DNA from 4 places in the Paraburkholderia sp. GAS41 genome. Region 3 is predicted to be linked to each of the others. Evidence: predicted binding sites of a transcription regulator. Region 3 holds the regulator's gene; each other region holds the start of a gene.
The links. Region 3 encodes LexA, which represses DNA repair genes until DNA is damaged. Its sites were predicted from a motif close to ACTGTATNNNNATACAGT; they were not measured.
Positions count from the first base shown of each region.

Region 1: a site for LexA is predicted at 3,281-3,298, ahead of P3T43_RS12905 (VRR-NUC domain-containing protein). Genes of this name have one in related genera too.
Region 2: a site for LexA is predicted at 3,789-3,806, ahead of recA (recombinase RecA). Genes of this name have one in related genera too.
Region 4: a site for LexA is predicted at 1,772-1,789, ahead of P3T43_RS30715 (DUF2471 family protein). Genes of this name have one in related genera too.

Region 1 is NZ_JBNDMK010000007.1:165,898-171,705, forward strand. Features, by position in the region: gene P3T43_RS12900 (helicase C-terminal domain-containing protein) at 1-1,509, opposite strand, end outside; gene P3T43_RS12905 (VRR-NUC domain-containing protein) at 1,506-3,209, opposite strand; gene P3T43_RS12910 (porin) at 3,394-4,584, opposite strand; gene P3T43_RS12915 (L-fuconate dehydratase) at 5,096-5,808, opposite strand, start outside.
Region 2 is NZ_JBNDMK010000011.1:161,188-166,995, reverse strand. Features, by position in the region: gene P3T43_RS17385 (MFS transporter) at 1-1,104, opposite strand, end outside; gene P3T43_RS17380 (sensor histidine kinase N-terminal domain-containing protein) at 1,331-2,872, opposite strand; gene P3T43_RS17375 (response regulator) at 2,882-3,655, opposite strand; gene recA (recombinase RecA) at 3,887-4,963, shown strand; gene recX (recombination regulator RecX) at 4,971-5,681, shown strand.
Region 3 is NZ_JBNDMK010000004.1:294,001-299,808, forward strand. Features, by position in the region: gene P3T43_RS09360 (sulfate/molybdate ABC transporter ATP-binding protein) at 1-188, opposite strand, end outside; gene cysW (sulfate ABC transporter permease subunit CysW) at 199-1,176, opposite strand; gene cysT (sulfate ABC transporter permease subunit CysT) at 1,173-2,090, opposite strand; gene P3T43_RS09375 (sulfate ABC transporter substrate-binding protein) at 2,209-3,249, opposite strand; gene lexA (transcriptional repressor LexA) at 3,540-4,193, shown strand; gene P3T43_RS09385 (hypothetical protein) at 4,225-4,569, shown strand; gene P3T43_RS09390 (DUF2939 domain-containing protein) at 4,783-5,427, shown strand; gene P3T43_RS09395 (universal stress protein) at 5,567-5,808, opposite strand, start outside.
Region 4 is NZ_JBNDMK010000030.1:82,989-88,796, forward strand. Features, by position in the region: gene P3T43_RS30695 (hypothetical protein) at 1-293, opposite strand, end outside; gene P3T43_RS30700 (hypothetical protein) at 639-1,112, opposite strand; gene P3T43_RS30705 (hypothetical protein) at 1,121-1,387, opposite strand; gene P3T43_RS30710 (hypothetical protein) at 1,471-1,719, opposite strand; gene P3T43_RS30715 (DUF2471 family protein) at 2,046-2,369, shown strand; gene P3T43_RS30720 (hypothetical protein) at 2,519-2,983, opposite strand; gene P3T43_RS30725 (PRTRC system ThiF family protein) at 3,064-3,897, opposite strand; gene P3T43_RS30730 (PRTRC system protein A) at 3,894-4,535, opposite strand; gene P3T43_RS30735 (PRTRC system protein B) at 4,548-5,261, opposite strand; gene P3T43_RS30740 (PRTRC system protein F) at 5,258-5,808, opposite strand, start outside.

The DNA.
Region 1 (5,808 bases), on a different contig from region 3:
AGACAACTGCTCCGTGACGGCGCCAATCAGATTCTGCGCCGCGGCGAGGAAACGCGGCGGCACATCGGGATGCACCTGATACGCGTCCGTTTGCGCACGATTGAGTGCATTCCACTCGCGGTTCAGGCGCTCGAGCGGCTTCACCAGCGCCGTAGGCGCGCTCTTGCGGGCGGCCCGGAATGCGCCTTGCTCCAGCGACGCCGTGTACATCCGCCGCGCCCGGTCGAGCAGGTTGTGCGCCTCGTCGACGAGTACCGCCACCCGCCACTGGTTGACCTGCGTCAGCGCATAGAGCAACGCACTGCTGTCGTAGTAGTAGTTGTAATCGCCCACCACGATGTCGCTCCAGCGCGCCAGTTCCTGCGAGAGGTAGTACGGACAGACATCGTGCGCAAGCGCCGCGTTGCGCACCGCCGCGCGGTCCAGACGGTGCACGGACAATGCCATGCTGCGCGCGGCGTCGAGGCGATCGTAGAAGCCGCGCGCGAGCGGACAGGCGTCGCCGTGACAGGCTTTGTCCGGATGTTCGCAGGCTTTGTCGCGCGCCACCAGTTCGAGCGTGCGCAATGGCAGTGGCGAGGCGGCGGTAGGCGTATCTGCTTTGATCGGCGTCGTTGTCTCGCCGTTGGCGTTGGCGTTGGCGTTAGCGTGGGCGCCGGCGTTAGCGCCAGCGTTGCCGCTGGCACAGCCACTCGCACTAGCACTCGCACTAGCACTAGCACTGGCACTAGCACTAGCACTAGCATGCAACATCTCAACCGCATCCAGCGCAAGCGAACGCCCCGGCGTTTTCGCGGTCAGGAAAAAGATCCGCTCGACCTGATCCGCCGCGCAGGCCTTCAGCAGCGGAAAAATCGTCGCCAGCGTCTTGCCGATCCCAGTGGGCGCCTGCGCCATCAGATTGTGCCCATCCCGCGCGGCGCGGAAGACCGACACCGCCAGTTCGCGCTGACCGCTACGAAACTCACCGTACGGAAACGCCAGTGCGCCCAACGCCGTGTTGCGCGCGCTTCGATGTGCTTCCTCCCGCATCGCCCAGTCGATAAACCGTTCGCACTGCTCGACAAAAAACGCTTCCAGCGAAGCCGCGTCATGCCGCTGCGTCAGCACGGTTTCCTTCTGGCTGCCAATGTCGAAATACACAAGCGCGACTTGCAACTCCGTCAATCCGCGTGTCTGGCACAGCAGATGTCCATAGACGAGCGCTTGCGCCCAATGCAAGGCACGGTGATTGTCCGGCATCGCCGCTAGGTCGCCGCGATAGGTCTTGACCTCCTCCAGCCGGTTGAGCGCGCCGTCGTATCCATCCGCCCTGCCTCGCACGTTCAAACTGCGATGCGTGCCGGTCAGCGTGATTTCCGCCTCGTAGCCGCTGTCGCGGCGCGCGGCGACGATCGCGTGTCCGGCAATCCCTTCGGCCGCGCTCGGCGCAGGCGTAAAGCGCAGATCGAGGTCGCCGCGCCGCGCCGTGAACTCGCACAATGCCCGCACCGCGACGACGTAACTCATGCCGCCGCCTCGGCACCGTCGATCTGTACCTCGTCGGCCCAGCGCACGTCGAGCACGCGCACCGGCATGCCGTGCTGCGCACAGTATTCGAGCCAACGAATCTGGTTGTCCTGCAGACGGTCGCCGGGCCCTTTCACCTCGATCAGCTCGTAACGCCGCTCGGCAGGCCAGAAGCGGATCAGATCGGGCAGACCCGAGCGGTTGCTGCGGATGTCGCGCAGCAACCGTTCGAACCATAGTTTCAGATGTGCGGCCGGCAGGCAGTCGAGCGCCTGCGCGACCAGTTCGGGTGTCAACATGCCCCAGAACACGAACGGCGACTGCCGCCCTGCCTTGCTCTCCAGATGCCGCAAGATGGTCGCGCGGTACGCGCCGCTATCCAGCTGCGCAAGACAGGCGTCGAACTGGACCGCGCGGCGCGCCTGGAAATCGGGCGCGTGCAGATCCGCGGAGCCGCGCTGAAACGGGTGGAAAAACGCGCCAGGCAGCGCCGCAAACACCGGCTCCCAGCACAACAGACCGAAGAGCGAATTGATCAGCGCATTCTCGACGTAGTGCACCGGCGCCTGCGGACTACTCAGAGAGTCGCGCGCCGCGTATTCGACGCTGCACGGTGCGGTGGGGCGGCTCAGAACCAGTGCGCTACGCTCGATGGCCCTTGCGCCCGCCGCCCGCGCCACCGGCTGACCCAGGCGGCGCTGCAACCGCGGCAGCATCCGCGCGACACGCTGGCGCTCCTCTTCGCTGCCCGGCGCGTCGGCGGCCTGTAACGCTGCCGTCAAGGCCGCTTCGAATTGACCGCTGCGTTCGAGCACCCGCATGTGCCGATGCCGTGCGCCTGGCCACAGGCAGCCCGCGTAGACAGCCAGCGCCGCATCCCAGTCCTGCCGCCGCTCGCAATGCTGGCCGATGCGAAACAGCAGCTTCGCGCGGCGCATGTCGAGCCAGGCGTTGCCGGTTTCGATGGCGGCAATTTCCGCCACGATTGGCTCGACGGACGCGCCCTCGGCAAGCGTATCGAGCGCCTCACCGCATGCGTGCAAGGCCAGGTAGCCGTCCACATCGGCACGCTGCTGAAAGGCGCGCGACGACGGCGCGAAGGCCACCGCCTCATACTGGAACACGCCCAGATCGGCCAGCACGAATTCCGTCCAGTCCTGGTGAAGATTGCCGAAGAACATCAGGCGCAGCCGTTCGCACAACGGCGCGATGGTGACGTCGAATACGCAGTCGGCACTGTGTGGATTCCACATCCTGTATGGTCGCGCGGTGTCGTAGGTGGCCTGCAGCGCGTCGCGCAGGTCCGACTTGCGGCAGTCTTTGCGCAGCGGGATATTCGCAAAGATCTGCAGTAGTTCGGGCCGCGTAGCCAGGCCGAATAATTCATCGAGGCTCAGCTGCGGCGCGTCATCGATCCAGCCGAGCGCGATGAGCGGTGCAGCGGCTTGCCGCGAACATCCGATCTCGTCGTAATTCAGGCGGCTGGCCCTGAACAGCGTGCCTTTGCGCATCAGCATCCGCACGAGCAGCGCCCGTGAAGCCTGGGGCAAGCGACTGAATGCGTTAAGAAAGAGGCGCTCGTCCGCGCCGAAGACATCGTCGTAGCGCTCGGCAAGCCATGCCAGCGCACGCTCAAAATTGAGCAGGTAATAAGGTGCGCCGGGAGGCGGCGAAGACGCGTCCGACTGGGTTGAAGGCAACCCGGAAGGCGCAAGGGAAGGCACAAAGGAGGGTGCATCAAAAGCGTCTGTCACCACGGGCATTCACAGAGACTGTATGTTTATACAGTATATGATAGCAAACCCCGCGCGGCTTGGGCGCAGCCGCCTGTCACCCTGCGGCGCGCCTGACGACGTGCCGCAGGGTGACGCAAAGCGTCGTCGATCAGAAGCGATGCTTCAGACCCACCGCAACGACCACTTGCGAGTTACCCGAAGACGGATCGAGGCTATAGACGCTGGCGTCGAATGCAGCGTTACCGTTGCCTCCACCGACGCGCTGATAGACACCTTCCAGGTAGACATCGGTACGCGGCGAAAGCAGATAATCGGCCTGCGCCATCACCTGGTTCCAATGCGGCGTGGCCGACGTGAAGCCCTTCGACGCGCCGCCGAAGCCACCCGTCGTGTAGGTGTATGACGCACCCAGGCTAAAGTCCGGCCGCACGAAATAGCGACCGTTGATTTCGAAGTTGTCGAACTTGATGTAGTTGCCCGCAATCGCGCCGGTCGAGGTGCTGCCGCCTTGCCAGATGCCCGTCACATTGTTCGTGACGGAATGGGTCCAGACGGCGCCGACCGAAGCGCTGCCGAAATTGTAGTGCGCACCGGCACCGAAGATCTGCTGGCTGCCGCCGGTCGTGAGCTGGTCGCCATCGCCCGTGCTCACAGCGCCCGATGCATTTGCGAGCGAAGGCTGCGAGGTCCGGTTGATCTGCAGGTACGCGGCCGCGACATTGAAGCCGCCGTACGTATAGCTCGTGCCCAGGCTGTACGCGCTGTTGTTCGCGAAGCCGCCTGCCTCGCCGGAGAACGCATACATCGCGCCCGCCTTGAAGCCGCCGAACGAGGCGCTGCTGAACTTGAGCGCGTTATTCAGACGCAGGTCGTTGTTCAGGTTGTCGTTGTCATACACGTGGGTGGCCAGATTGCCGCCGAAACCCGAACCCGTCGCGCTCATCGGTGCGATGTAATCGACCATGAAATCGTATTGACGGCCGAGCGAAACCGTACCGTACTGGCTCGAACGCAGACCCACCCACGCTTGCCGGCCGAACAGGTCGCCACCGTTCTTCAGCGCGCCGCTGTCTACGTTGAAACCATTCTCCAGCCAGAAGACCGCGTATAGACCGCCGCCGAGATCTTCCGAGCCGCGCAAGCCCCAACGCGACGTGAAGACGTTGCCGCTTTGCATCGACCAGGCGCTGGCCCCCGGCGACTTGCCGCTTGAAGCATTCACGCGCGCGTCGTTCTGATAAACGACGCCCGTATCGATGAGCCCAAATAGCGTCACGCTGCTTTGCGCGTGTGCCGCCCCGGCTACCAGCATGGCCGACGCCGCGGCCAGATATCGCATCTTGATCAAACCCCACCCCGTTTCAAGTTCGTTTGTCTCACCAGACGATCGGCGATCGCCGTGAAAAAAGACGAGCGAAGTATAGGGTTGGGGTTAATTGCATCGAACTGGATAATCGAGGAACTCAGATTTCCACATTTTAAGGATAATTATTCACGAGATTTTAACAATGCCGCGCTCAGGCCTTTTCCATGGGAAGTTGCGGGGATTGGGATGCAATGCTAGCTGGGTGATACGCGATTGCGCGGCCTGCGGATCTATTGCGAAATCTCCGGCTTGTCGCAAATCTACCACGAGCGGAATTAATGCACTCAATGGGCGATTAATACCATCACACGGAAACCGAAATTAATCATTTCGTCCAGCGAGCGATTTGATCTGAAAGATTAATTATCGCGATATGGAAAATTTAATTTTGCGCCGCACAGTGACCTTTCAGATTGCGCTGCCCAAACAAATCTGCCGGTCTCACCATGAGGCGCGAAGCAGCAAAAGCTTCGCGGCCGCCGTTTTACGGTTGCCACGCCGGCCCCTCAGGAAAATGAAACTCATCGAGCGACGCCGCATGCATCTCAATGCTGTAGCCGGGACGTTGCGGCGGCATATACCGGCCGTTGCGGATCACGACCGGATCGACGAAATGCTCGTGCAGATGATCCACATACTCCAGCACCCGGTTGTCCAGCGAAGCCGACACGCAGATATAGTCGAACAGCGAAATATGCTGAACGTACTCGCATAAACCCACACCGCCCGCGTGCGGGCACACCGGCACGCCGAACTTCGCCGTCATCAGCAGGACGACGATCACCTCGTTGAGACCGCCCAGCCGGCAGCTATCCACCTGGCAGAAGTCGATGGCCTGCGCCTGCAGCAACTGCTTGAACATCACACGGTTCTGGCAATGCTCTCCCGTCGCGACGCCAATGGGCCGAAGCCGCTGGCGAATCGCCGCGTGGCCAAGAACATCGTCGGGGCTGGTGGGCTCCTCGATCCACCATGGATCGAATTGCGCGAGGCGCCGCATGTTCGCCACCGCCTCGTCGACGTCCCACACCTGGTTCGCGTCCATCATCAGCTTGCGGTCCGCGCCGATTTCCTCGCGCAGGATGCGGGCGCGGCGCATATCTTCCTCGAGGTTGCCGCCCACCTTCTGCTTGAAATGGGTCCAGCCCTGCGCGACGCCTTCACGGGCGAGCCGGCGGATCTTGTCGTCGTCGTAAC
Region 2 (5,808 bases), on a different contig from region 3:
ACCGACCGGATTGAACTGGAACGAACACTCATCCGGATTGGCGATCACCACGATCGGCGACTTTTGCGTCGCGGCTTCCAGGGCCGGGTTGGTGAAGTGCGTCAGCGCCTTGAACAGCGGGAAGTACGTCAGTGCCGCGATCAGCAGGCCGGCCATGATGATCGGCTTGCGGCCGATGCGGTCCGACAGCGAACCGAAGAACAGGAAGAACGGCGTACCGATCAGCAACGCCAGCGCAATCAGGATATTGGCGCTCGAACCCGCAACCTTGAGCGTCTGCGTCAGGAAGAACAGCGTGTAGAACTGTCCCGTGTACCAGACGACGGCCTGACCAGCTGTCAGTCCGACGAGCGCAAGAATCACGATCTTCAGGTTTTTCCATTGACCGAAGGCTTCGGTCAGCGGCGCCTTGGAGGTCTTGCCCTCGGCCTTGATGCGCTCGAACACAGGCGACTCATGCAGTTGCAACCGGATCCACACGGAAACGGCCAGCAGGATGATCGACGCGATGAACGGCACGCGCCATCCCCAGACACCGAAAGCGTCCTCGCCAATCGAGGTGCGCACGCCAAGAATCACGAGCAAGGAGAGGAACAGGCCGAGTGTGGCCGTGGTCTGGATCCAGGCGGTGTAGAAACCGCGCCGGCCCGCGGGAGCGTGTTCGGCGACGTATGTTGCCGCGCCGCCATACTCGCCGCCGAGCGCAAGACCCTGCAGCAGGCGCATGGCGATGAAGATCACGGGCGAAGCAATGCCAATCGCCGCATATCCCGGCAAGAAGCCGACCAGGAAGGTCGATACACCCATGATGACGATAGTAATCAGGAACGTGTGCTTGCGCCCAACCATATCGCCAAGCCGTCCGAACACGATCGCGCCGAACGGCCGCACGGCGAAGCCTGCCGCGAAGCTGAGCAGCGTGAAGATGAAGGCCGCGGTGGGATTGACGCCGGAGAAGAAGCTCTTGCTGATATAGGCCGCGAGCGAACCGGCCAGGTAGAAGTCGTACCACTCGAAAACAGTGCCTAGCGATGATGCGAAGATCACCCGTTTCTCTTCGTGCGTCATCGGCACGTGGGAGATTTGCCCGCCAACGGTTGCCATATGTCGTCTCCAATATTGATATATACGTGGCTCGCCCGAAGGACGTGCCCGTAAATCGGATTATTGGAGTGGAAACTTACGGCCTACTGACACGGTATCTCGAAACGAGGGTGTTTGGCGGGGAGGGTCCGATGTGGTTTTTGTCGTCTAAAGTGCGGACAAATGGCGATATCGTTTATTAAGTTGATGTCATCTAGCTCGCCGTTCTCCGCGAAAAGTCATTCCGTTAGGGTAAGTCCCGGGCCGCTTCTCGCGCCGGCAAGCTGACGCGCACCAGCGTGCCTGCCATTCGCGGCGTGGCTTGATAGACGTTGTCTTCGATGGTCAACGTGCCGCCATGCATGGTTGCGATCTCGCGGACGATAGCGAGCCCCAGCCCGCTGCCATCGCCTTCGCGACCGAGAATCCGGTAAAAGCGTTCAACGACCCGCGTTCGCTCCGCAACCGGAATGCCGAGGCCGGTATCCTCCACTTCCAGAAGGACCCGCCGCGTGGCCGCATCCAGCCGCACCCGCACCGTGATGCGCCCGCCAACAGGCGTATAACGGATGGCGTTGTCGATCAGGTTGGACAGCATCTCGCGCAGCATCAGCAGACTGCCGTCTATCTCCACGGCTTCGTCCGGCCCTTCGTAGCCAAGATCCATCTGCTTGGCGAGCGCCGCCTGCACCCAGTCGCGCACCGCGTTGCGTGCGACTTCGGTGATTTCGACCGGCGCGAAAATCTGGCCCGAGAGCCGATTTTCCGCGCGCGCCAGCGCCAGCAACTGCGTGACGAGCCGCGCCGCGTGTTCGGAGCTCGTGGCGATCTGCTCGAGCGAACGGTGCACTTCCTCGGACACATCCTGGCGCAGCGCGAGTTCGGCCTGAGTGCGCAGGCCGGCGAGCGGCGTTTTCATCTGATGAGCCGCATCGGCGATGAAGCGCTTTTGCAGTTCCATGTTCTGTTCGAGGCGCGTTAGCAGGTCATTGAACGACGTTACCAGCGGTTCGATCTCCGGCGGCGCGCGATGGGATTCCAGCGGCGACAGATCGTCCGGGCGCCGCGCGCGGATATGTGCCTGCAGCGCGTGCAGCGGCGCTAGTCCGCGCGAAAGCCCGAACCATACGAGGACGATCGCGAGCGGCAGGATCACGAACTGCGGCAGGATCACGCCTTTGATGATGTCGTTGGCGAGCTGACTGCGCTTGTCGAGCGTCTCGCCGACCTGCACCAGGACGGGTAGCGCGTGCGGCGTCTGCGGAAACTCGACGGTCGTATAAGCGACGCGGACGTCGTTGCCGCGCAGGACATCGTCGCGAAACTCGACGAGACCCGGCGGCGGCCGGTCTTCTTCGTGAGGCAGCGGCATGTCGCGGTCGCCAGCCACCAGTTCGCCGCGCGTGCCGAGTACCTGATAAAACACCTTGTCGACATTGTCCGCGCTCAGGAAATCGCGCGTCGCATCGGGCAGCGAAAGCTCGGCGACGCCGTTCACCGGATGAATCTGGCGCGCCAGCACGTAGGCATCGGTTTCGAGCGCCCGGTCGAACGGTCCGTTGGCGATGGACTTGGCGACCAGATAGGTCACCGCGATACTCATCGGCCAGAGCAGCAGCAGCGGCGCCAGCATCCAGTCGAGAATTTCGCCGAACAGCGAGCGCGGCCGGGACTTGGCGGCGGCTTCGGTTTCGTCGGGCGGGGCGAACGGGTTCGCGTAGCGGGCGTCGCGTGCCTCGTCGTCAAGGTCCGCAGCTTGCGCCGTGGCGCGCTCCACGCGTGCGGACATGGGTGGTCTCTATTTGAAGTGATGGCTCGCGGGCATCGCGGCGGAGGCGGGCGAGGCAGATGCGGCCGGTTCTGCCGTCGTCGACGGCGCCGCTTGCGCGTCGGCCGCCGCTGCCGTGGTGGCTTTCTCGAGGCAATAGCCAAGGCCGCGCACGGTGATGATGCGCACGCCGCTCGGCTCGATTTTCTTGCGCAGGCGGTGCACGTAGACTTCGATCGCGTTATTGCTGACCTCTTCGCCCCATTCGCACAGGTGGTCGACCAGTTGCTCTTTCGACACCAGCCGGCCGATCCGTTGCAGCAGCACTTCGAGCAGGCCGAGTTCGCGCGCCGAGAGGTCGATCACCTGCTCGTTGACATAAGCAATCCGGCCAACCTGATCGAACGACAGCGAGCCATGCCGCACCACCGTCGGGCCGCCTCCCGCGCCGCGCCGGGTCAGTGCCCGCACGCGGGCTTCGAGTTCGTTGAGGGCGAAGGGCTTGGCCATATAGTCGTCGGCGCCGAGGTCCAGCCCTTTGACGCGTTCATCGACGCTGTCGGCCGCGGTCAGGATCAGCACGGGCAGGGTCGAATTGCGCGCGCGCAGGCGGCGCAACACCTCGAGCCCTGACATGCGCGGCAGGCCGAGATCGAGTATCAACAGGTCGAAAGTTTGCATCGACAGCGCGGTGTCGGCTTCGACGCCGCTCTTCACGTGATCGACGGCGTATGCCGATTGGCGGAGTGATCGAACCAGACCGTCCGCGAGTATGCTGTCATCTTCGGCAATGAGAATTCGCATGATGCGCCAGCCTGGCTTTGCCGCCACCGTGGCATTGCTCGGCGCGCAGCGGTCTCCAAAGATTTTTGTGGGTAGTCTGGCGCACCTGATCGCATATAAATGCTTCCACGTGCGAATCGTGCTTGCCAAAACTACTGTTTTTTTATACAGTGTCTGCGTTTAGCGTGCTGTCCGTGATGAATGGGCTGCACATCTGCCTCAGACGCCGTTCATCATAGCAAAGGACGATTCATGGAAGAAAGCAAGAAAGGCTCGGCTGGACTGACTGCTGAAAAGAGCAAGGCATTGGCTGCCGCGCTCGCGCAGATTGAAAAACAGTTCGGCAAAGGGTCGGTCATGCGGCTCGGCGCAGGTGAGGTAGTCGAAGATATCCAGGTGGTCTCAACGGGATCGCTGGGTCTTGACATCGCACTGGGTGTTGGCGGTTTGCCGCGTGGTCGTGTGGTCGAAATCTACGGGCCGGAATCGTCGGGTAAAACCACGCTGACGCTGCAGGTCATCGCCGAAATGCAAAAGCTGGGCGGCACGGCAGCGTTTATCGACGCGGAGCACGCACTCGACATCCAGTACGCAGGCAAGCTCGGTGTGAACGTGAACGAACTGCTGGTTTCGCAGCCGGACACGGGTGAACAGGCGCTGGAAATCTGCGACGCGCTGGTGCGTTCGGGCTCCATCGACATGATCGTGATCGACTCGGTCGCGGCACTGGTGCCGAAGGCTGAAATCGAAGGCGAAATGGGCGACTCGCTGCCGGGTCTGCAAGCGCGTCTGATGTCGCAGGCGCTGCGCAAGCTCACGGGCACGATCAAGCGCACGAACTGCCTCGTCATCTTCATCAACCAGATCCGTATGAAGATTGGTGTGATGTTCGGCAATCCGGAAACCACCACGGGTGGTAACGCGCTGAAGTTCTACGCGTCGGTGCGTCTGGACATTCGCCGTATCGGTTCGATCAAGAAGAACGACGAAGTGATCGGCAACGAAACGCGCGTGAAGGTCGTCAAGAACAAGGTCTCGCCACCGTTCCGCGAGGCGATTTTCGACATCCTGTACGGCGAAGGCATTTCGCGTCAGGGTGAAGTGATCGACCTGGGTGTGTCGGCGAAGATCGTCGATAAGGCCGGTGCCTGGTATAGCTACAACGGCGACCGGATTGGTCAGGGTAAAGACAACGCACGCGAATTCCTGCGTGAGAATCCTGATATCGCACGTGAAATCGAGAACCGCATCCGTGAATCGCTCGGCGTGAATGCAATGGCAGAAACCGCTGTCGGCGCAAGCGCCGAAGTCGCGGGCGAAGAGGAGTAATCGTCGCGTGATACGCAAGGGCCGGCCTGTATCTCATGCAGGAAGTGATGCGGACGGCCCGCGTGACGACGATTCATTCGACCCGTTCGAGTCTTTCGACGCACACGATCAGGCCACGGGCCGCGCGCCATCACCTCAGCGCGGTTCCGCTTCGGCCGACACCGGCGATACCGCCGGCTCTTCCGCAGAAACCACCTACACCCGCTCGCGCCGCACTCCCGGCGAGACTTGCCCGGACGATGGCCGCGCCAGAAAGTCCCAAGGCCTTACCCGTTCGCTGAAAGGCCGCGCGCTCGGATATCTGTCCCGCCGCGAATACAGCCGCGCCGAACTCTCGCGCAAGCTGACACCGTTCGTCGAAGAGAACGACTCTCTGGAAACCTTGCTTGATTCGCTCGAAAGCGAGGGTTGGCTATCCGACTCCCGCTTTGCCGAGAGCCTGGTCCATCGCCGCGCGTCGCGTCTTGGCGCCAACCGGATCGTCGGGGAGTTGAAGCGCCATGCGGTCGGCCAGACGCTGATCGAAGAGGCGAGTGCTCAGTTGCGTGAGACCGAACTGACGCGCGCGCGGGCCGTCTGGCTCAAAAAATACGGCCAGCTTCCGGAAACCCAGGCAGAACGCGCGAAGCAGGGGCGTTTTCTCGCTGCACGGGGCTTCTCGGGGGCGACAATCGGCAAGATCCTCAAGGGCATCGAGGACGACTGGGCCGGCGATTAACGACAAACGCAACCAGCGCGGACGAACCGGCAACCCCGCAACCCCGCAACCCCGCAACCCCGCAACCCCGCAACCCCGCAACCCCGCAACCCCGCAACCCCGCAAACGCCCGCGCTCGCCGCCAGGC
Region 3 (5,808 bases):
CCCTGCAACACGACCTGACCTGAGTCCGCGTATTCGAGGCCGGCAATCACGCGCAACAGTGTGGTCTTGCCACACCCCGACGGCCCGAGCAGCGCAACCAGTTCGCCCGGCGGAAAGTCGAGCGAGACGTTATCGAGCGCAGTGAAATCGCCAAAGCGCTTTTGCAGGTTACGAACGGTGATGCCCATTCAAGACTCCTTACTGGACCGGGTGCTGCGTCGACGCACGTGCTGTCGAAGAGATTGAAGTGGCGGGGCCGGCGTGCGCGGGGAGGTCCCGCGCGGCTGCCAGTTCCGCCGACAGATGCCGCTCGGCAAGCAGCTTGAGCCCTAGCGTCACGAGCGCGAGCAGCGCGAGCAATGAGGCCACGGCAAACGCCGCCGAAAAGTTGTATTCGTTGTAGAGGATCTCGACATGTAGCGGGATCGTGTCGGTCTGGCCGCGAATATGGCCCGATACGACTGAAACAGCGCCGAACTCGCCCATTGCCCGTGCGTTACACAGGATCACGCCGTACAGGAGACCCCACTTGACGTTCGGCAAGGTGACCCGGCGAAAGGTCTGCCAACCGGACGCGCCGAGCACGTGAGCGGCTTCCTCTTCGTCGTTGCCCTGTGCCTGCATCAGCGGAATCAGTTCGCGCGCGACGAACGGGAAGGTCACGAAAATCGTCGCGAGTACGATGCCCGGCACCGCGAAAATGATCTGCACGTTGTGATCCTGCAGCCACGGACCGAACCAGCCCTGGGCGCCGAACAGCAGCACATAGACGAGACCCGAGACCACCGGCGAGACGGAAAAAGGCAAGTCGATCAGGGTCGTCAGCAGCGCCTTACCCTTGAATTCGAACTTCGCGATGCACCATGACGCGGCGAGCCCGAACACCAGGTTCAGCGGGACGGCGATCGCGGCGGTCAGCAGCGTCAGCTTGATGGCGGAGACCGCGTCGGGATCGGCGAGCGCCGCGAAATAAAAGCCAATGCCCTTGCCCAACGCCTGATAAAACACCGCGACGAGCGGCACCACCAGAAACAGCGCGAGAAACAGCAGCGCGATGCCCGTGAGCACCCAGCGCACGAGACGCGGTTCGGTCACCGGATCGGCACGGCGCTGCGTGTTCGAAATGGCACGTTGCACGGGCGGGAGCGGCGGCAGCGTTGCGGAGTCGTTGCTCATCGCGCACCTCCTGCCGAGCTGGTCGTGCCTGTGGCGCCTGCGGCGGCGCTTACGACCGGCAGCGCCGGCGCGGCCGCGCCGCGCCGCGTACGACGCTGCAGATACCACTGCAGCGTGTTGATCAACAGCAGCATCAGGAACGACACCACCAGCATCACCACCGCCAATGCCGTGGCGCCGGCGTAGTCGTATTGCTCGAGCTTGGTGATGATGAGCAGCGACGTGATCTCCGATTTCATCGGCACGTTGCCGGCGATGAAAATCACCGACCCGTATTCACCCAACGCCCGCGCGAAAGCCAAGGCGAAACCGGTCAGCAGCGCCGGCAACACAGCGGGCAATACCACGCGGCGAAACGTCAGCCAACGCGACGCGCCGAGGCACGCCGCGGCCTCCTCCTGCTCGCGCTCGAACTCTTCGAGCACCGGCTGCACGGTACGCACCACGAACGGCAGACCGATAAAGGTCAACGCCACCAGCACGCCCGCTGGCGTGAACGCGATCTTGATGCCGAGCGGCTCGAGAAACTGGCCGATCCAGCCGTTGCCCGCATACACCGCCGCGAGCGAGATGCCGGCGACCGAAGTGGGCAACGCGAACGGCAAATCCACGATGGCATCGACCAGACGCTTGAACGGGAACGTGTAGCGCACCAGCACCCAGGCCACGAGAAAGCCAAACACCGCGTTGATCAGCGCGCCGCCCAGCGCGGAGAAAAAGGTCAGCCGGTACGACGCCAGCACGCGCGGCGAGGCCACGGCGTGGACGAACTGGGTCCAGTTAAGCGAGGCGGTCTTGAGGAAGGTCCCCGCGAGCGGAATCAGCACCACGAGGCTCAGATACGCCACCGTGATGCCGAGCGTCAGGCCGAAGCCGGGTAACGCGCTTGGCTTGCGAAAGGTCAACGTCGTCATGCAGGATGCTCTTTCAGGGTGAAAACCACGGCGGCCACCGTTGGCCGAACGTGTGGCCCAACTGTGCGACGCAAAAGCACGCCACTTCGGGCGTGCTTCGCTTCCTACCATTGGCGCCTTATTGCGGCGCGTAGATCGAATCGAACACGCCGCCATCGGCAAAGTGCGTCTTCTGCGCATTGGCCCAGCCGCCGAACGAATCGTCCACGGTGTACAGCTTCAGCTTCGGAAACTTCGCGGTCAGCGCGGCCGGCACCTTGTCCGAACGCGGACGGTAGAAATTCTCGGCCGCGATTTCCTGACCCTGCTCGCTATACAGGAAGTTCAGATACGCCTCCGCCTGCTTGCGCGTGCCGTGCTTGTCCACCACCTTGTCGACCACCGCCACCGGCGGTTCGGCCAGAATGCTCACCGACGGCACCACGATCTCGAACTTGTCCGGACCGAATTCCTTCAGCGACAGAAACGCCTCGTTTTCCCACGCAATCAGCACGTCGCCGATGCCGCGTTGCACGAAGCTCGTGGTGGCTCCGCGCGCGCCCGAGTCGAGCACACCGGCGTTCTTATAGAGCTTCGAGACGAAGTCTTTGGCCTTCTGATCGTTACCGCCCGGTTGATGCTCGGCATAGGCCCAGGCCGCCAGATAGTTCCAGCGCGCGCCGCCCGAGGTTTTCGGATTCGGCGTGACGATCGACACGCCAGGCTTGACGAGATCGTCCCAGTCCTTGATGTGCTTCGGATTGCCCTTGCGCACCAGGAATACGATCGTCGAGGTGTACGGCGCTGCGTTGTCTGGCAGGCGCTTCTGCCAGTTCTTGTCGATGAGGCCCTTGCCGGCGAGCGCGTCGATGTCGTAAGCCAGCGCGAGCGTCACCACGTCCGCCTGCAGGCCATCGAGCACCGAGCGCGCCTGCGCGCCCGAGCCGCCGTGCGACTGCTTGAAGGTGAGCGTTTCACCGGTCTGCGCCTTCCACTGCTTGCCGAACGCCTGGTTGACCTGCTGGTACAGCTCGCGCGTCGGGTCATACGACACGTTGAGCAGCGTCGTGTCCGCGGCGGCCGTCTGGGCCACCAGGCCGAGTGCCGTTGCGCAGCCGAACGCCAGTAGCGTGATGAGTTTCCTGGTCTTGCCTGCGAGCCCCGTGCCCTGATCGATCATCCACCTTCTCCGCGTCGTGGTTGGCTGGGACAGTGCGTCCCGGGTTGTTTGTGTCGAACTGCAGGCCACTCTATCGAAAGGCTTTCATCATTAAAAATAATGTTTATTCATTTTTTAATACGTAAAAGTGGTAATGACAGCTGGGCGCGGCGTTGCGGCACGCAAACGGCTGCTGGAACACCCTGAAGCGGCGCTGTCACGACACCCAGGGCACGAACTTAAAGTAAAGCTTGAATTGCGCCGAATACTGTATAAAAATACAGTCACCTGTCTATCCATACAGTGGCCCCATGACCAAACTTACCGCACGACAGCAAGAGGTTTTCGATCTGATCCGCCGGGCAATCGAACGCACCGGTTTTCCGCCCACCCGCGCGGAGATCGCCGCTGAGCTGGGCTTCAGTTCGGCCAACTCGGCGGAGGAGCATCTGCGGGCGCTCGCCCGCAAGGGTGTGATCGAACTCGCTGCCGGTGCTTCGCGCGGCATCCGTTTGTTGCTGGCCGGCCAGGACGACGCACCGCATCAGTTCACGCTGCCGCATGCCAGCCTGATGCAGTTGTCCCTGCCCCTGATCGGCCGGGTGGCCGCCGGTAGCCCGCTCCTTGCGCAGGAACACATTTCGCAGCATTACGCCTGCGACCCGGCGCTGTTCTCGAGCAAGCCGGACTACCTGTTGAAGGTGCGCGGGCTGTCCATGCGGGACGCCGGCATTTTCGACGGCGACCTGCTCGCCGTGCAGAAGAAAAGCGAAGCGAAAGACGGCCAGATCATCGTCGCGCGGCTAGGCGACGACGTGACGGTCAAGCGTCTCAAGCGCCGGCCGAATGGTATCGAGCTGATCGCCGAGAACCCCGACTACGAAAACATCTTCGTTCAGGCCGGCAGTGCGGAATTCGCACTGGAAGGCATCGCGGTCGGGCTGATTCGCCCCACCGAGTTCTGAACCCTGACCTGAACCAAGCCTGGAGAGACTCATGGAACGCCTTGCCCGCCTGCTGCCCTTCCGCCAGTTCGGTCGTCTGCGCCATTTGCGCAGCCTTGTGCCCTGCGCACCCATCGAGGCGTCCAGCGCTACTCCTTCGTTATTCGACGCAGAAGAGCCGCAGACTTCAACATTGCCGTCGGCGCTGCCAGCCTTCGCGCGGGTCTCGCTGAATTCCGGCCTCAACACCGCAGAACCGGCCCGGCGCGCACCGGTGCGGGTCTACCACGGGCCGTCGCGTCTCATCATGGTCGGCACGGTGGACGCGGTGTGCCGGATGATCGACCATTGCATCGCTGAAGAACGGGCCGGCGTGCAAAACGCGCTGTTTGAATAAAGGCTATGTTGCGCAACACCCGGAAGCCGAGGCTTGGCCTCTCTCCGTGTTCGTTGTTCGTTACGAGTTGTTCGTTATGCGTCGTCCGTTTCAGACGTGCGCCAGTTGACGCTGAGAAATGGGTGGATCGGGAACGTCGCGTGAAGCTTGCGGGGATCGTTTTCTCGCGGCGGCGGTCCACCTTAGATCACCCACAGCGGAGAATCTCGCACGATGTCTGTTTCAACCTCTGCAACACGTGGCTTTGCGCGGCCGCTGATCGTTGGGCTCCTCGCGATTGTGATCGTGGCTGTGCTCGGATACGCCTATGCCTCGCCCTACCTCGCACTCGACCGGCTAAAGCGCGCCGCCGACGCACGCGATGCGCAGACCGTCAGCGAATACGTCGACTATCCGGCATTACGCGAGAGCCTAAAGGAGCAGATTGGCGGGCTGCTGACGCGGCGAATCGAAGCCCGTGCGAGCGGTAATCCGCTCGCAGCGCTTGGCGCAATGATTGGCGTAGCCTTGATTGGTCCATTGGTGGATGCCTATGCAACCCCGGATGGCGTGGCTGCGTTATTGAACGGCATGCCGCCGCGCGGCGATCTCCACCAGCGCCCGCCCACAGCGCAGGATGCGAGTGCCAATCCGTCTGCCGGTGGTGCAGATTCAGCGCCCGCTCCCGCAGCGCCCGCGCCAGCCACCCCGTCGACCGCGCCGCCGCAACCGCCGCAGACCACGGCCGGCTATCGCGGCATCAATGAATTCGCCGTCACCTATCAGCATGGCGTCGGCGATGCACGTTACTCCGCCATTCTGCGACGCGAAGGGCTGTTTTCATGGAAGCTGGCTGCGGTCGATCTAAACGCAAACTGACGGGGCCAGCCGAACGCGCAGACCGAATACGAACGGCGGGCAAGCTGAACCGTGAATAGCAAGCCTCGCCTCGTTCCACCCGTCCGGAGTCTGGTCTTCTCACCCAGACCCCGGCTCGGATTCAGACTCAGACTCAGACTCAAGCCGCCTCAGCCGCTTGCTGCTGTTCCTGTACCGACGAGCACGCCACCAGAATGCTGCACGAAACCCGGTCGAGTAGCGGCGTATTCCCCGCGCCCATCCACCAGCGCGAGAGGCCGGTGCGGCATCGGTGGCCGACTACCACGAGATCCACCTGAAGTTCGTTGGCCAGATTGGCGATTTCGTCGATCGGATGGCCGAATGCAAAATGCCCTTGCGCGGTGACGCCTCGCTCGGTGA
Region 4 (5,808 bases), on a different contig from region 3:
CAGACCAACTCTATCGAGTCGACACGGATAATCCAGCCTTCCGAATTTCCTCGCTCGACCGACAGGCCCAAACGGCGGTTTGATTGCTCGTCGGGCCAGGGTGCAGAAGGCCCCAGACCGAACCGGTCGGGACAATCTGCATCGATGAAGTTCGCGTGCGTCACCCACTCCGGTTCGCTTTCCGTCTTGCGAAGGACGCGGGACACGTGATCGACGACTTCGGCGACCGTCTTGCCTTCCGGGTGAAACGGCGCAGCCGACAGGGCCGCCGGTAGATCAATAGTTTCAGACATGAGAGGTTTCAGACATGAGAAGTTCCAGAAATAAAAAAGCCGCACCCGAAGGTGCGGCTTAGTGTGAGAGTGCTGGTCGTTTGACCGGCTGTGCAATATCCGACTTACGAAATCCTGCGACGGGCGCGATCGGCTTTCCGACCATTGCGGTCCATCACCAGCCCGAGAGCGGACAGGACAATTGCCACGCCCAATGCGAAGAAACTGAAGCCCATGCTGCCACCTAGCGCGAAACGCGAGTATGACGGCGCTCGCGATCAGCCTTGCGACCGAGGTTGCTCATGTAGCTACCATACCCGCAAACGACCACGCCGATCGCCAGAACAAAAAGTCCGAAACCCATGCTCATTCTCCGTTCATGGAATCCATGCCTGCTAAAAATAGTATCACGAAGAAGACAACCAGCATGGCTATGTTGAACACCGTTGTTGCGGTCCAGACTTGCGTAGAGTGCCAGTAGCCAACCGCACCTACGATCGATGCCGCGGATAACGTGTGGGCATATCGCCCAAACTGCTGCCGCTGATCCTCCGTCCATTCATGGCCGATCAGTCTCAGCAGGAAGCCAGGACGCTGTTTGGGCTGCTCATCCGTCGAAAATTCGACCGAAAAGCACTCATCGGTACGCTGATGAAGCACGACCGGTACGCCTTCTATCGTCGCCGTGACCTCGGGCGGCGCTTCGGTGACGCTGAACTCCCGCAACACCGCAGCCAGACGCTCGGAGATGCAAACCTGATTGAAGCCGCGCGCATACGACGCGGAATCGGAGATGCTCATGCCACTCGGATACTCGACAAACACATCGACGATTTCCATGGCGGCTCCTAGCGGCGATCGCTATTCAGACCTGCGGCAAGCCGCAGACCGTTTAGCAGTGAGTCATAGCCATCGCACGACCCAAGCTGCTCGAGCGCCACTGCGTTGTCACGGCCACCCGACATGTCGGAACGGCCGCGACGCTTACGGAAGGTCACGGCAACAGCCCGACGTGTGGATGAATCGGCCACCTCCAGCATGACTTCCGGGGTACGCAGCGTAATCGACACAAGCTTGCGATCAAACGACTTCCCAACCTTGTTGAAGAACGACATGGAACAGCTCCGAATAGAAATGGGAGCCGTTCCCTGGTGGGAAGAGCTCCCAACAGGGGTAGAAATAAAAGGCTGTGAATTCGTTACGCCGGTTGGCGCAGGAGATGATGCAGCTCGACGCTTCCGCTACGAACGAGGTGCTTCTCGGCTTCGAAGGGCAGATCGAAATCCCACTTGATGTCTGCCGTGCTGTTACTCCAGACGCAGCTGATTGTGCCGGGGTAACTTTGCGGAGGACTTGCTTCGACGTCCTGCGCGAAAACACGCTGAATCGCTTTAAAGCCGTTCAACTCTGAAACCTTGACAACAATGGACTTGACCGCGTTGGTCATGGGACGACTCCAAAAAAATAGGGAGCCGTTTCCCGTTGGGAAGTGGCTCCCAACAGGGTAAAAAAACAGACGATGACCTGTCTGACATAGGGCCGATCATGAATCGGCTGAGAATATCGGCACACCAGCAGAGCCGGTGAGCGTAGGTCGATGCGCCTGAGGCGCAGGGAATAGGGAAAGTCTACTGACGATGCCGCGGCAACTTCGCTGGAATGCTCGAGGAATTGCTACGTGTTTCCCTCGGTACCTCCGACGCAACCCGGTTTCGGGCAAGATCATGCGACCGGATTACAATCTAATTCCCACAGTCTGAACCATTCATCAGCATGATCACCGAAGAGGAACTTGCCATCCGACGCGGCCACGCCATATTCCGGGCCGACGTCGAGCGCGTAGTGCGCGTCATTGCCGAGCGGCACCACGCGTCCCATGCGCTGCTGACCCGGCAGCTAATGCGCGAAATCCTGGAAGAAACACTTGCGGACATTGGGCTTGCCGCCCGATGGCCTGCGCAGCTCCTCACCGCGCTTTCGGTCGAGGCGAAGATACCTCCGAATGATGACTTGCTGACATCTGACGACGCCATTGCGGCCGGAGATTTCGGAAGGCTGGTCGCCAGGGTATTCGCCGACGAGGATACTGCACGATAACGGCGTGGAATCCGCGGGCAAAAAAACGCCGCCCGTTTGAGGGGCGGCGCTGGATCAAATGAACACGGCAATGGCCGCAACCACAAAGCGACTATCCGCATGGCAACGTCAGATAAAGCGCCGTCAACACACGACGGCGCCGCTACCTTTTACGACTCGCTCGACTTCAGCGGGTGCAGGGACCAGAAAGAAAGCACAAGTCCCATGGCAAAGACCACCATATAAAGGCGCAGGTCATCCACCACAAGGCCATCGATAAAGGCCAGTGCCGAAAAGAACGGCTTGAGGGTGTAGGTGATAACTCCTTCACGCACGCGGGGTATGAAAGCCGGTTCCGCGTGGCGAGCGAATTCACGAGCCACCCGCTCGATACCGCAAAAGAGCGAACCAGCGGCCACAAGGCTAAACCAGAGCACAACCCACTTTGCTCCGCCGAGCCACCACATCGGGTAGCGATAGGCGCACTCGTTTTTCAACGCAGTAACGACTTCCGGATGCCGTGCAATGCTGGCGAGCAGCCAGCCAAAGGCGAACATCGGCAAGACGCCGTACAGCAAGGTCAACACGGCCAGTAACGCAAGCTTCGCGACACGGTCAAACCACTTCTTCGACATTTGAATCTCGAGGTAAGACGCCGAACCGATTTCCGTTCGACAAACAAAAACGCCGCTCCCTGCTATAGGAAGCGGCGCGGTCATGCTGCAGCCGTGGATTTCCGACTCTTGCGAGTGCTCTTTTCCTTTGGTGGTGGCGCTTCGTATCCGAAGCGCTTCCATGCAGCAGGGTCAACCGGAATCGGGTTCGTTCGTCCCGTAGTGAGATTCACGAACACGCCCGAATACTTCAGCGTGCCAGTCCGGTATAGCGTCCAGAGCAGATTGAACGCCTGCACCGAAATGGCAGAGTTAATGACGAGCGACTGCTTGCGCAGCGCATCGGCCATGGAGCAGGAAGGCGTCTCGTCAGCCGCGTCGAGCGACGTGTCAACGAGCTCCGGGAACAGATCGGCGACGTGAGGCAACCTCCCGCGACTTTTTTGGCGGGAACCCGGGGGCATCATCTGCCCGAGGATGACCTGCCCGCGGTCGGTGTCATTTCCGCAATCGAGGTAGTAAGTGCTGCCATTCCCGATTGCATCGACGATCGCCTTGCGCGCTGCACGAGTGTCAACGCAGCCGATAACCAGGTCGACGTTGAACAGCGCCGTGCGGCCGTTAAGACGCTGCGTGTTCGCCCGCCAGTTGGTGCCCATGAGCATGTTTAACCGGTTGACGATTAGCGAGGCCTTGAAGCTGCCAACATCGTTGGGGTAAAACCCCTGCCGCCCCACGTTCGTCTGACTGACCACGTCATCGTCATAAACAGTGCACTCGATGCCGCCCGGATGCCCAAGTTCGATCATCGCGTGGTGCAGGCGGGCGAGAGCCGGCAATACAGCACTGCCGGTACCGCCCGCCCCTACCACGATCACGCGCCATGGTCTGAGCACCATGTGCTCGGGAAGCTTGTGAACAATGATTTCGTTCATTTCGCCCCCGCTGCCCAGATTGCCTCGTACCATGCTTGCGGCACGCGTTCCGTTTCCTCAAACAGGCCTTTGGCACACAGGCGCGCCGCGATGCTCGGACTCGAGCGGTCACAGTTGCCAATGACCAACGCCATCTTCACGTCGTGCCGGTCGTCCTGGTTATCCGTAGACGAGAAGTACGCCGGATGCCTCCCATGGGAATGGCAATCCATCACCAGTTCTTCGTCACCGGCAAGCGCCGGCGGCTCATACTTTAACGAGCCGCTGTCATGCGTGATGATGGCAACAGGTGCGAGACGGAACGCCTGCGTCGTGGAACTCCAGACAATCCACGCCCCTGTTTCGTTGGGACAGGCCTGCCGTGCCATCGACGCAAACTGGCCGATCAGGTCGACTGGAATGCGATCAGACGTCAGGCGCGTCGACTCAACCACCCGGCCATAGGGCACGGCAGTGCGCACGTGAAACTGTGCGATCTGCCGCACGAGGCTGATCCAGTTGCGCCGGATCTCGAGAAATACACCGTTCTCAGCCATCAGAAGCCGCTCTCCAGCCGCCTGCATTTCTGCAACCGGCTCCTTGCGCGGCACCATCACGGTCGGAAACGACTGTTGCAACGTCGTATCAAGAACATTCATCTTGCAGATTCCTTAGCGCCCCGCGATCAGATCGCCGAGACTGCGGTTCATGGGTACGAGGCATTCCAGGGGAAATTGCTCGCCGTACTTGCCGGCCAGCATCTCCTTCCAGAACGCGTACTCGCCTCGAGGGTGATTGACGCGCCTGTCACCCGCATTGGGGTGGGTGAACGCGGAATCAAAAAAGCCGCTCTCCCAGCCATTCATCGACGCAACATCGATGCGCTCAGGAACGCGGGCGGAACCGATGCAGATGCTGCCCCGGTCCCACGTGTTGAAGTAAGGCGGCTCGTACAGCACCGTCTCAGGCGTCGGCCGCACAACCGTGTCCAGTGCGAACACGTAAAACCCCGTGCTTCGCGCCTGAAAGACAAGGCCCGGATGCGGAACAACGGCACTGACGCGACCCAGCTCCACACAGTCAAAGAAGACACGACGCATTGCAGGCCGGCACCACCAGGTGATAGCAGTCTGATCAACCGACAGAACCGTTTCAGGAAGAAACTGGCCACCGGTTGCACAGCGCTCGGCAAGCGCGTCCATTGCTGCGAACAGGGCCTTGCGTTCGACCGGTCGACCCGCACCGATAACTGGGCGCTTCCCGTTGTTCTCGACGGGATGAACCGTCGCGTACACCGGATTGCCCCCCGCCTTTGAGTAAAGAAGAATCGCCGCCGTCGCCGATATTTCCTCGGTGTGGCCAGTGGACAGGTGAACGTGTTTCATTGGGAACGCTCCTGGGGATCGTAGGAAATGAGCGCAGCAACGCGATCGACCTGACGAAGAATGGAAAAGCCCAACGACAGGTCCGCGTACTGCTTGCGGATGTCGGCGGGAGAATCGGCAAGAGCCATGAATCCGTGGAACAGGGATCCATCGCCACCGTTGTTGAAATACTCGTAATGCGTATCCAGCACGTCTGTGACGTGCGGGTCGTCGTTCGCCGCAATGGATGCGGCCGCATAGATCGTTTCTGGCCGGAATGACCAGTCGAACAGGTGCCGTTTGCCGGCACTGGCCAGAAGTAACGCAAGCTGCTCGAGCTCCGCACACAACCCGCGTACCCACCCCGTTTGCGTCCAGCCGATCCGACGCAGTGCCGGGATACCGAGGCCCGCGAACGGGCGCCACTGATGTCGTCGAACGTCGTACCGGCCGATTTCCATGCTCGGAGGACACAACGCGTCCCGAACAACGGACGGAAGAAAGTGCTCGTAGTCATTCGACTCGTCACCGAAGCGCTCTTTCAGATGATCAACTGCCTCATCGTCGG